Regions from separate parts of the Paenibacillus sp. S33 genome, predicted to be linked through region 1. Evidence: predicted binding sites of a transcription regulator. Region 1 holds the regulator's gene; each other region holds the start of a gene.

Region 1 (3,217 bases):
TGCCAACGCTCCTACTTCTTTTAAACCAATTGACTTTGCACCGTATTCTGTTGCCAGACGCAGCGCTTCACTTGCAGGAACTGCCGTAGGGTCACCAGATACACCCTTGTGAATAAGTGCTGCCAGACGCATTTCCTCGAACATATCCAGATTATTATTACTGGCAGGACCATCCGTTCCGAGAGAAACGGTAACCCCTGCACGCAGCAATTCAGGCACTCTTGCCACACCACTTGCCAGCTTCAAGTTGCTACCTGGGTTGTGCGAAACCGCTACACCACGTTCAGCCAGTAAAGCTATTTCTTCGTCGTTCAAATGAACGCCATGGGCAACAAGCGAGGGACGGGAGAAAAAGCCAAGCTTATCCAAGTGTGCAACTGGACGCAAACCGTAGTCTCGTACGTTTTGCTCCACTTCGGCGATCGTCTCAGACATGTGCGTATGCAGCGGCAAATCCAGATCATGCGCAGCTTGTACGAATTTTTCAATAAACGCAGGTGGACAGGTGTATGGCGCATGCGGTGACATCATCGTTGTAATACGCCCGTCTGCTTTACCATGCCAGTTACGCGCAAAAGTCACGGCCTCAGCCAGCTTGATTCGCTGTTCTTCCTCCGAACATAGTCCAATTGCTCCACGCATCAGACTTGCACGAATACCTGACTCTTCAGCTACACGAGCCACCTCATCCATATGATCGTACATGTCCAGGAAGGTCGTTGTACCACCTTTCAGCATTTCCAGCACAGACAACGACGTACCCCAGTACACGTCCGTAGATGTAAACTTGGCTTCCATAGGCCACATTTTTTCCTGAAGCCATACTTGAAGTGCCAAGTCATCTCCATGCCCACGCAGCAGAGACATCGCCGCATGACCATGAGTATTAATCAGACCAGGTAAAAACAAAAGCCCCTTACCATCGATCGCTTCCGTCTCTTCCTCACCGGAAGGCAAAGTCTCGCCAATGTAAGTAATGCGGCTATCTTCCACAATCATAAAACCATGGATTACCCCAGCTTCTGGTCCATTTACGGCAAAAGAGCCGTTTTTAATCATCCATTTATTCACTGTCATATTGTGTTTCTTCCTTTCCGTCCTCCAAATAATAAGCGAGGCTAAGCAAATCAGTTGTAAAGTCTGTGGCATGAATCCGAATGTTGGCCGGTGCCTTGAGAGTAGTCGGTGCAAAGTTCAGGATCGCTCCAATTCCGCTCTCAATAAGCCTGTCAGCCACGTGCTGTGCTTCAAAATCAGGTACGGTAATAATCCCGATTCGAATGTTTTTTTCTCTCACAGTCGCTTCCAGTTCATCCATCGGTTGCACGACCAATGTATTGATCTTGGTCCCTACCTTATCCGGAAACGCATCAAATACCGCTACAATCTTCATATTGTCTTTTAAATAAGCGTTATAATTCGAAAGGGCTTGCCCCAGATTACCCGCTCCGACCAATACTACATTAATTTGCTGATCGATTTTCAGGATATGGCGTATTTTCTCAATTAGATAAGAAACATCATAACCGATACCCTTCCGACCAAAATCTCCAAAATAGGCGAGATCTTTACGGATTTGGGCCGGGTTCAAATCTAGCCTCTGTCCCAACTCTTGAGAAGAGACCGTAGCCACCTCCCGTTTGTGAAGTGCATTCAGATAACGTAAATATACGGGTAACCTCCGTACGACAGCCTCTGAAATTTTATCTGATTTCATACTTGCTCCCCCTAATTGTAACGAACATACTTAGTGTCCGTCCGTTATGCCTCGGTCTCCGGGGCGGATTGGAGCCATTCGGCGATGCGGGGCACCATTTGCTCCGATGGCATATGCTCCATTTTTGGTCCCGGTAACGAGTACAAAAAGTGCTTTCCGTAATAGGATTCGATCACACGTGTATCGTAAACGATAACGACCCCGTGGTCGCTCGCTGTACGAACCAACCGACCAAATCCCTGTTTAAAGCGAATGACCGCTTGTGGTACAGACAGCTTCATAAATGGATTCTTCTTCTGCTGCTGGAGCAGCTCGCTTTTTGCCTCCAGCAACGGGTGATTCGGCGGTTGAAATGGCAAGCGAACAATGGCTAGACAAGTCAGAGCCTTCCCCGGAATATCGACGCCTTCCCAGAAGCTGCTGGTTCCCAGCAATACAGAAGCTTTGGCTTCCTGAAAACGGCGGGTTAGCTTGCTGCGACTCCCACTGTCCACTCCTTGTCCCAGCACAGTAATTTCGCTGGATGCTAAGGCCTCTTTGAGCGGCTCATACACTTGCCGGAGCATCCGATAGGAAGTAAACAGAACGAGCATTCTCCCCCGCGTCGCCTGAGCAGTCGCTCCTAGAGAGCTAACGAGCATATCTACAAAGTGTGCATCTCCTACACTGCCCTTCACGCTTGGGAAATCCCGTGGAATGACCAGCAACACCTGATCCCTGTAATTAAACGGTGACGGGAGCTGCGAAGTCATCAGCCGCTCTTGATCTGCGGCTTCCTGCAAGCCGAGCTGATCGATCATGTACTGAAACGACTTATCTACCGATAAGGTAGCAGACGTCAGAATAATGCTTCTTTTTTTGTCAAAAAACATTTCTTTCAACTGGCGGCTCACATCGACAGGCACCGCATAAAATTGTAATGATTTACTGCGGAATTGCCCACTCGCTTCGAGCCAGTATACGGTTGTTTCATCATCGAGTCGCATAAAAAAGCGCAAATTTTCTCGAATCCCCGCCAGATCCTTGAGCAGACCCGTGATATCTGTAATAAGGCTATCCGCCGCATAATCGTCATGCTCTTCCTTGACGTCCAGCATCAGCTTGTCGCCCTTGCGCAAAATTTCACTCATCGTTACATATAGCTGATTTTCCAAAGCCCCCGCCTGATCCCACTTTGCAGGCTTGGCTGAAGGTTTGAGACGGGAAGAAAACTGTCCTGTTTCACCCGGTGTCGCATCGCTTCGTTCTGGCAACATGCCAAACAGCTTGTCGCTTAGCAGGTCCCAAGTTTCCTTAACCTCTAACACGAGCGGATACATCTGATCGATGGTTGAGGCCCAATCCGTCGACTTCTCGTGCCCCGATTTCGCCAACTGTTGACGAAGTGAAGGCAGTTGTCCATTCTTGCTGTCTTTGAACAGTCGCGTCAGTGTATGCACGAGTGTGAAATATTTCATATGCATACCTAGGTGCTTACCAGCTACTTCCTCCAGGTGATGG
Region 2 (3,217 bases), 160 kb from region 1:
AGGGTGGCGAAACGGACGGTGAATATGCAATGGTTCAAAGTACCTTCCAAAATCTATTTTGAGAAAAACTCGACACAGTATCTTGCTAAAATGCCTGATATCACACGTGTAGCCATTATCACAGACCCTATGATGGTACAACTGGGATATGTAGATCGTGTTATTCATTATCTGCATCAACGCCAAACACCAGTAGCTATCGAAGTGTTCTCTGAAGTAGAGCCAGATCCATCGACAGTTACGGTAGAACGTGGTACTGAAATGATGAGACGTTTCCAACCGGATTGCATCGTCGCACTGGGCGGCGGTTCCCCAATGGATGCTGCTAAAGGCATGTGGATGTTCTATGAATATCCAGATACTGATTTCAATAATTTAAAACAAAAATTCATGGATATCCGTAAACGGATTTACAAGTACCCACGTCTGGGCCAAAAAGCACAATTTGTAGCTATCCCTACAACCTCGGGTACAGGTTCCGAAGTTACATCGTTCGCAGTAATTACGGACAAAAACCTGGGCGACACGAAGTACCCACTGGCTGACTATGAGTTGACTCCTGATGTGGCAATTATTGACCCAGTGTTTGTATATTCGCTACCTAAAACAGCTGTAGCGGACACAGGTATGGATGTTCTGACACATGCTATCGAGGCTTACGTGTCCGTAATGGCTAATGACTACACAGATGGTCTGGCAATTAAAGCCATTCAATTGGTATTCCAATACCTAGAACAATCGGCTCTGACTGGTGATAAGCTGGCTCGTGAAAAAATGCATAATGCTTCTACACTTGCTGGTATGGCATTTGCTAATGCATTCTTGGGCATTAACCACAGTCTTGCACATAAATGGGGTGGACAATACCATACAGCGCATGGCCGCACGAATGCCATTTTATTGCCGCACGTCATTCGCTATAATGCGAAAAAACCGACAAAATTTGCTTCGTTCCCTAAATATTCGCACTTTGTTGCGGATGAGCGTTATGCAGAAATCGCGCGCATACTGGGACTGCCTGCACGCACCACCGAAGAAGGGGTTAACAGCTTGATCGAAGCGATCCGTAAAATGAACAAAACACTTGGTATCGAGGAATCGTTCCAACAAATCGGTTTCGATGCAAAGGATTTCGAATCACGTGTAGACTATCTGGCTGACCGCGCATTTGAAGATCAATGTACAACTGCGAATCCGAAGTTGCCACTGGTTACTGAGTTGGCTGATGTCTATCGCAATGCCTTCTACGGACGTTTTGACCAATAATATAATAGGTACGAAGAGGCTTGTGAAAAAGCATTTTCTCGTTCAATACCGATGCAGGCTCTCTATATAGAGGGCCTGTTGGTTTGGGAAGGGAGGTGAACGGCAAGGCTAAGGATATAGGCGTGAAGCTAGGGAAAATAAAGTGACAAAAATCACTCATATTGTGATTTTTGTCACATACTACACTCTATCATTATTCTACAATAAGGGTGTAAGAAAGGTCCCGACACTGAGCGTAAGGCATCGGTGAAAAGGCCGGGCTCAAGAAATAGCTTTATCGTGAAAAAAATCACAAGTCCGGAAGACCAAACAATTTGGAGGGATTTACATGTCGGTGATTGAGAGAGAATTACAAGAGCAACAATCTGGCTGGAGAGGTTTTAAAAAAGGCAAATGGACTAAAGAAGTCAACGTCAACGATTTTATTGAAACTAATATCTTACCTTATGTTGGCAATGAAGAATTTTTGGTTGGTCCTACCGCCAACACAACTGCATTGTGGGATATTGTATCCGATCTTACTAAAAAAGAGCTGGCAAACGGCGGCGTGCTTGATGTAGACGTGAATACGCCATCCACTATTATTTCACATAAACCGGGTTATCTAGACCGGGATAAAGAGCAAATTGTCGGTGTACAAACAGATGCTCCATTCAAACGCTCTTTGCAGCCGTTTGGTGGAATTCGGATGATGATCGACGCTTGTAAAGCCTATGGTTTTGAAGTACCAGAAAGTATCATTGATATCTTCACTCATATTCGTAAAACTCACAACCAAGGTGTATTTGACGCTTATACAGATGAAATGAGAGCAGCCCGTAAAGCTGGTATCATTACTGGTCTGCCAGATGCATACGGTCGTGGTCGTATTATCGGTGACTATCGTCGTGTAGCTTTGTATGGTGTAGCCTTCTTGATCCAAGATAAAAAGCTGCAACTGAAAAGCCTTGAAGTTGATTCCATGGAAGAAGACGTAATTCGTCTTCGTGAGGAAATTTCCGAACAAATTCGTGCTTTGAATGAACTGAAACAAATGGCTGCTGAGCACGGTTTTGATATTTCCAAACCTGCTAACAATGCGAAAGAAGCTTTCCAATGGGTATATTTTGGATATCTTGCAGCAATCAAAGAACAAAATGGTGCAGCAATGTCCTTAGGACGTGTATCTTCCTTCCTTGATATTTACTCTCAACGTGATATGGAAGAGGGTACAATGACAGAAGAACAAGCTCAAGAACTGGTCGATCATTTTGTTATGAAATTGCGTATTGTTAAGTTCTTGCGCACACCTGACTATAATGAACTGTTCAGTGGAGATCCAACTTGGGTTACTGAGTCCATTGGTGGTATGTCCGTAACTGGAGAAACTCGGGTAACTAAAAACAGCTTCCGTTTCCTGCACACCCTCTACAATCTGGGACCTGCACCGGAGCCGAACCTGACTGTACTGTGGTCGGAAAAATTGCCTGAAGGCTTCAAAAAGTATTGTGCGAAAGTTTCTATTGAGACTAGCTCCATTCAGTACGAAAATGACGATCTGATGCGTCCAATTTATGGAGACGATTATGGTATTGCTTGTTGTGTATCGGCAATGAAAATCGGTAAGCAAATGCAATTCTTTGGTGCTCGTGCCAACTTGGCTAAAGCTCTGCTGTATGCAATTAACGGTGGTAAAGATGAAAAATCTGGCGTTCAAGTAGGGCCTGAATTCCCAGCCATTACAGGTGAAGTTCTGGATTATGAAGAAGTGTTGAGCCGCTTCAAACCTATGATGGAATGGTTGGCAAAACTGTACATGAACACTTTGAATGTTATTCACTACATGCATGATAAATATAGCTACGAACGCATTGAAATGGCGTTGCATGATCGTGATATTCTCCGTACCATGGCTTGTGGTATTGCGGGTCTGTCAGTTGCTACCGACTCCTTGAGTGCCATTAAATTTGCA
Region 3 (3,217 bases), 2.2 Mb from region 1:
CTCGAAGAATATATCCTTTTTCTTCAATCTCATAACGATTACCCCTTTACGAAAATATCCGCAACCTGTTTCGACTGCAATAGACAACCTTTGCTATCTTATCACACTCATCAATGTTTTTGTAATGTTTGTAAAAGCAAATTTCATGACATACGTATACAGTGCCCGACATGGAAGGTCATTATCCGACAATTTTTTCCTAAAAAGGTGTATTTCGTTTTCTAATTTGCTGCTATGGTTACATGTTCCTTTAGTGAAGTATCTGCAGGTACCACATGTATATAGGATGTACCTGGCGTTAACGGGATTTCAACCCCATTTTTCATAAAACGAATCGCATCGCCTGGTGTATGCTGCCACTCAGCCTGTATTAACTGTCCTTGTTGAAACACCATGGCCTCTCCACTGCCGTCCAGCTCAACACCTAATCTGCCCACATCATCCAACGTTCGATGTCTAGCGCTCATTACAATAACATTGGCTGCTGAGAGCTGTTGGTTATTATTTTGATCCACATGTGACTTTTCGTTCACAAAACGCTTATATTGTTGATTCGCTGGATCATAGGTATAAGATACTCGATAGCTTTTAAGCAAAAACCGAATTTGCAAAGATGCTGCTGTCTCGTCCACCATAACTGGGGTTTCACCGGATTTAAGGTAAGAATATACTGGAACGTCCGTATGCTTGGCATACCCTTTACTATCGCTTCCTTTGCGCAGTCTGTTCACGTCTGTGTATAAATTATGTGGAGGACGACGATCTTTGCTTCGCCAGAAGTAAGCCCCTCCATTTGAAATCTCATCCAGATGTTCCTTCCGTTGCTGCTGTAAAATCGCATAGGCATCTGTGCTTCCCCCTGCGTGTATAGGCAACGCACCATAGGTTTCGCCCAGCTCAATCAAATACGGTCGAATGCTACGGACCGGTCCGATCTTTACATCTCCACCATGACTTTGGAAAAAAGCGACCAGACGGGTAATCCCGCCTTCTGCAAGAACTTCATATACCATGTCTGCCTGGCTAAGCCCTGCCTGTGGACGTGCAGCCGGAGCATTGTTAATCATGACAGCGAGCGGCCGCTCCAAAATAGGCTGCTCCACCGGAAGACCGGTAAGCGGAGCTGTAAATGCCGGAATAGACTGCTCCTTCGGCGGTTCAAGTGCCTCCTTCTCTGTTACTTGCTTGGTCGGTTGGGGAACGGAATCAGATTCACCCGTATTGGACATAGCAGTACAAGACATCAGCGTCATGCATAACAGAGCTGAGGCCATCACACGCAACCAATGATTTCGTTGGGAAATGGGCCCGGACAAGTTCATCCCTCCACTTAGTTATTTTTCTCATTATAAGCTTTATTTCCTGTTTTTGTCTTGATTGAAGCGTAACCATTCTATAGAATACTTATCTAAAGACATTAAAATTTAAAAAATATTCAGACTTTGTGATTTTTATCACAAATAACTGTAACTGAACCTACTACAATAAAGGTGTAGCAAAGATGATCATCCCCAACAAAATGAAATACAACCAACATTATAGATTAAGAAAGAGGAGTGGTTTGAATGTTTAACAGCTGGTTACGTGAAAACAAAGTCGCAATGTGGTTGCTGACTGTAGTACGGGTTTATCTAGGTTATGAATGGATGACCCACGGACTTGAAAAGCTGACAGGTGGATTCGATGCAGGCGGATTTATCTCGGGGGCCATTGCTAAAACAGGTGGAGACCATCCCGCTGTACAAGGCTGGTGGGGATCGTTCCTGGAAGCCTTTGCCCTGCCGAATGTAGGTTTGTTCAACGTCCTGATCCCATTGGGTGAGTTCTTGGTCGGGGTTGGCCTGCTTCTCGGTACATTGACTACACTGGCTGCTTTGATGGCTATGGTTATGAACTTCTCGTTCCTGTTCTCGGGTACAGTAAGCACCAATGCAATCTACCTGCTGTTTGAAATCTTCCTTGTAGTTGCTGGTGCAAATGCCGGAAGAATTGGCTTTGACCGTTGGGTATTGCCCTTCCTGCGTGGACTGTTTCGTAAAAATAAAGATACCTTTCCAGCGGACCCTAGTCGAAAAATAGCTTAACCATCCCAAAATAACCGTTATCCTCCGGGATAATGGTTATTTTTTTTGCGCTGTTATGCTCACGATACACGTGCCTTCTAATTAATCGAAGACGCAAAATACACAAAAGAACTTCCATTCCCACACACCATGTGGATTCGGAAGTTCTTTTTTTACATTTACGTATCACTTTCTTGACCAAAAGCCCAACAATTGAGACTTAACGAGCCAAGGACATACGATTGAAAAAGCTTACGCGCGGAGCGCTCAAGATCCGCAGCCCCCATCGCATAAAACAAAGGTGAAAAATGCTCTATTCCATAAGAAGGTACCGCCTGTTTAGCATATGGAGCCTTCTTGTCATATTGGAATAGGTGACGCAAATTCCAGTCTTGAAGCTGCTGTGCAATCCAGTCATCATATTGAACGGCCCAATCGGCTGGCTCACTCGTCTGCTTGAGTGTCCGCAAGTTGTGGACCAATCCACCGCTACCGATAATCAAAATCCCTTGTTCTCGCAACGGCGCCAGCATCCGCCCAATCTCGTATTGCTCCTGGGGAGCGCGCCGAGAATCAATGGATAAGGGTACGACCGGTATGTCTGCATCAGGATATATATGCCGTAAAACCACCCATGCTCCATGATCCAGTCCTCGGTTCCGAACCGGCTGGTGGAACAGGTTATGCTGACTGAACAGATGCTTTATCTCCTCATACAGCTTTGGATCGCCTGGTGCAGGGTAATCAATTGAGTACATTTCTTCGGGAAAGCCATAGAAATCGTGCAACGCTGCATGCTGATCATCCGCGCCAATACATTGATCGGGGCTATCCCAATGCGCGGAAAAAATGACAATTCCTTTGGGTCGGGGCAGGCTCGCGCCCAGCTTTGCAAGAAAGCTGGTATATGCGTTATTTTCTACAGCCAGTGTCGGTGAACCATGCGCAACAAAAATTGAGGGTAATGTCATCGCTGCCAACCTCCACACGCCAGTATAGTGTTACTCTTCCATTTTACTCCGGCGGAGGCGCAATTTCCAATACAATCCGTTACACACTGAAATCAGATCATCCAGTGCTGCCAATCCCGTTGAATATTTTCCTGTTCATCCAGCCATTCAAGTGTTCGATCAATCAGCCGTTGCCGCTCTTTA
Region 4 (3,217 bases), 2.9 Mb from region 1:
ATTGGCGTTTGGTTACTTCAAAAACAGGAGCCAAGCGATTAGACATCGTTTCATCCGGTCCGAAGATTCTGAAATTACGATTTTCTTCATTTAAAAGAACCACATCTTTAACGTATTTCCCTAAAACCGACATATCTTGCGCAATCACTTTACCAGGTACGGAATTATCCAGCGTATAGTTACGGAAATCCGGTAATTTCAAGTCTTTAATGAGGTTACCCGCATTCGCAACAGGGTTCATTCCCATGCGTTTATCGCCTGTAGGCAAAATTTCAGCAAGCTCAGAGTTTAAACGACCGTTTTCGTCGAACAATTCCTCTGGTCTATAGCTATTCAGCCATTCTAACAAAGCAGGTGCGTGCTGCATATTTTTTTGATCAACCGGAATTGGAACCTGATGGGCACGGAATGAATTTTCATTCGGCACGTTGTCCCATTCCTTCGGACCCGTCCAGCCTTTAGGTGAACGGAATACAATCATCGGCCACGCCGGACGAGTAAGGTCATTATTTTCACGCGCATTCTTTTGAATAGCTTCAATCTTCTCGATAGCCGTATCCAATACTTTCGCCATTTCTGGATGCATGTGATCCGGATTTTCACCTTCAACAAAGAACGGCTCCCAACCCAAACCTTTAAAGTATGAGGTCAATTCTTCTTTCGATTGACGAGACATAATCGTTGGGTTACTAATCTTAAAGCCATTCAAGTGCAAGATTGGTAGCACTGCACCATCTGTGATGGGGTTGATAAATCGGTTAGAGAACCACGAAGCGGCTAATGGGCCCGTTTCAGCTTCACCATCACCAATAACAACAGCCGAAATCAGATCAGGATTATCCAGAATGGCACCTACACCATGAGAAAGGGAGTAACCTAATTCTCCACCTTCATGGATAGATCCAGGTGTTTCAGGAGCAGCATGTGAAGCAATACCGCCAGGGAAAGAGAATTGTTTGAACAATTTCTTCATACCTGGGATATCTTGTGTAATTTGCGGATAGATTTCAGTGTAGCTTCCATCCAGATAAGAATTTGAAACCATAACCTGGCCGCCGTGACCAGGACCTTCAATGTAAAGCATGCTCAAATCATATTTATTAATAACACGATTTAGATGTGCATAAATAAAGTTTTGGCCCGGAATTGTGCCCCAGTGTCCAATAGGCTTAACCTTCACATCTGAATCTTTTAAAGGCTCTCTCAACAAAGGATTATCTTTTAAATACAGCTGACCTACCGAAATGTAGTTCGTTGCACGCCAATATGCATCAAGTTTTTCTAAATATGTTTTAGATGAATAATCTGCTAACACGGGTGATAACGACATGGTGTCCACTCCCTAAGTAGTTTTGTTTGTAATTTATTTCCGGAAATTTCATCTACATGTACATCATAACGCTACGCTGATTAAATTCAACCTTTTTCACAAGTGATACGGTCCAATTTTGTGAAATTTTGAACATACTATGAAATATAAATTAAAAAGACAGTAAAAAAGCTCTTACATTAAAATATATAGAATTATAAACCAATAAAATTTGCAATAAACGAGGCAATCGCAGACTCCAATCCTTTTCTCAAAACCATAAAAAAAAGACCGGAGAATTCTCCAGTCTTATCATTAGTGAACCGATACAAAGGTGTTAAATTTCAAATATTTGTAATGAAATCGCATATGAGAAAACTCAAATGGCGTACCGTTATCTAAAAAGAACACGCCTTCCATAATACCTACAGGCTCATTTTCATTTAAATGAAGCAGCTTTTGATCATTCTCTTGGGACGGTTCTGCAAAAATGGATAAAAAAGATTTGGTGACAGCCAAGTTCCGCGAGTCTTCCAAATAATTAAAAATGGACCCCTCGATAATGGTCTGATTTAAATTCTGGACAATTTTAATAGGGATATAGCCCGTTTCAATCATAAAAGGATCATCATCAAACAGACGTAAGCGGACAATTTTGTAAACAAAATCATGAGTCTCCAAGAACAAATCGCGCTGTAATTCTTCTGTTGGCGGAATGACCTCAAAACTCAATACTTTGATTTTTGGCTTTTTACCATGCATTTGAAAATTATCAGTGACCCCTAGATTAGAGCCTTCGTAGTTAAAGATAGATTCATTTCTTATGTATAATGGATTAATAAATGTCCCGGAACCTTGTTTTTTGAAAATGATTCCGACATTCTCCATTTTAGTCAGAGCACGTTTAATTGAACTACGACTAACCTGGTAAGTCTCACTAAGACTACGTTCATCTGGCAATCTCATATCTGCAAACTTTCCAGCAAAAATTTTCATCTTGAGATCGTCAATAATTTGCTTATAGACAAATTGTGTCATATAGTACTCCTCTTTCAGGTCTTCTATAACTCTATATAGTTTACCATAACTTGCCCATTTCATCTCATGTTTGTTTCTGTATGCTGAGTGGGCTTTCAGCGGATAGGAAGCGCCCTCGCTTTTACTTTACATCTCTATGCATAATACCATGATTACACATACATAACACCACTGAACGTACCTGCAAAACAGCAGAAGATACAGAACCCCCACCTTAATATCGGTAATAAGACCAAGCCTGTTTCGAACCTGGAGGGATGTTTGACTAGACCAGGCTAAAATCCTTGAATACATTGTTATTATTTATCTTGTTCAAGCGTTTTCTAATAAGAATGGTGGAGGGGAGATCATATTGGCTATCCGCTACAGCATCATCATTCCAACCTATAATCGAGCCCAGCAATTGTTGCTTACACTCGCTTCATTTGAGACACAAACCTATCCAAAGCAACTATTCGAAGTCATTGTAGCTGATGACGGTTCTACAGACGGAACGAAAGAAATGGTCGAAGGCTTCAAAGCATCCTATCCTCTTATCTATGTGTCACATCAGGAACAACGCGGTCGATCTGCCGTTCGAAATTTGGGACTGCGCCGTGCAAAAGGGCTGTACATCATCTTCTGCGACGCTGACTTTGTAGTATTACCGGAATTCATTAGGATCGTGAGCCGTTATCACCGTAAATATCCCAAGTCCGTGCTTTCAGGCATTCCTCACTCGTGGGACGATGCTTTTACCCATTATTACCCTGACTTTTCCCCTGAGGAAAAAGAACAATGTCGCAACATACTTACGCAGTCCAACTTATGGAATGCTGACTATGAAGCAGCGAACGAAATTACTCCGATCATAACCCCAGAAGATATCCT

Evidence for each region. Region 1 encodes Rex, which represses fermentation and respiration genes when NADH is low (regulators of the CRP and FNR family bind a similar motif). Its sites were predicted from a motif close to TTGTGAAATATTTCACAA; they were not measured.
Region 2: a site for Rex is predicted at 1,544-1,561, ahead of pflB (formate C-acetyltransferase). Genes of this name have one in related genera too.
Region 3: a site for Rex is predicted at 1,443-1,460, ahead of ACWGXJ_RS04480 (DoxX family membrane protein). Genes of this name have one in related genera too.
Region 4: a site for Rex is predicted at 1,449-1,466, ahead of ACWGXJ_RS01055 (phosphoketolase family protein). Genes of this name have one in related genera too.

The regions. Positions count from the first base shown of each region.
Region 1 covers NZ_JBSIEZ010000001.1:3,174,317-3,177,533, forward strand. Annotated here, with positions in the region: gene ACWGXJ_RS14570 (amidohydrolase) at 1-1,077, opposite strand, end outside; gene ACWGXJ_RS14575 (redox-sensing transcriptional repressor Rex) at 1,064-1,717, opposite strand; gene dinG (ATP-dependent DNA helicase DinG) at 1,762-3,217, opposite strand, start outside.
Region 2 covers NZ_JBSIEZ010000001.1:3,332,240-3,335,456, reverse strand. Annotated here, with positions in the region: gene adhE (bifunctional acetaldehyde-CoA/alcohol dehydrogenase) at 1-1,266, shown strand, start outside; gene pflB (formate C-acetyltransferase) at 1,595-3,217, shown strand, end outside.
Region 3 covers NZ_JBSIEZ010000001.1:951,185-954,401, reverse strand. Annotated here, with positions in the region: gene ACWGXJ_RS04490 (DUF47 domain-containing protein) at 1-33, opposite strand, end outside; gene ACWGXJ_RS04485 (DUF3048 domain-containing protein) at 222-1,316, opposite strand; gene ACWGXJ_RS04480 (DoxX family membrane protein) at 1,566-2,084, shown strand; gene ACWGXJ_RS04475 (dioxygenase family protein) at 2,243-3,034, opposite strand; gene ACWGXJ_RS04470 (alpha/beta hydrolase) at 3,127-3,217, opposite strand, start outside.
Region 4 covers NZ_JBSIEZ010000001.1:232,708-235,924, reverse strand. Annotated here, with positions in the region: gene ACWGXJ_RS01055 (phosphoketolase family protein) at 1-1,330, opposite strand, end outside; gene ACWGXJ_RS01050 (GntR family transcriptional regulator) at 1,625-2,347, opposite strand; gene ACWGXJ_RS01045 (glycosyltransferase family 2 protein) at 2,700-3,217, shown strand, end outside.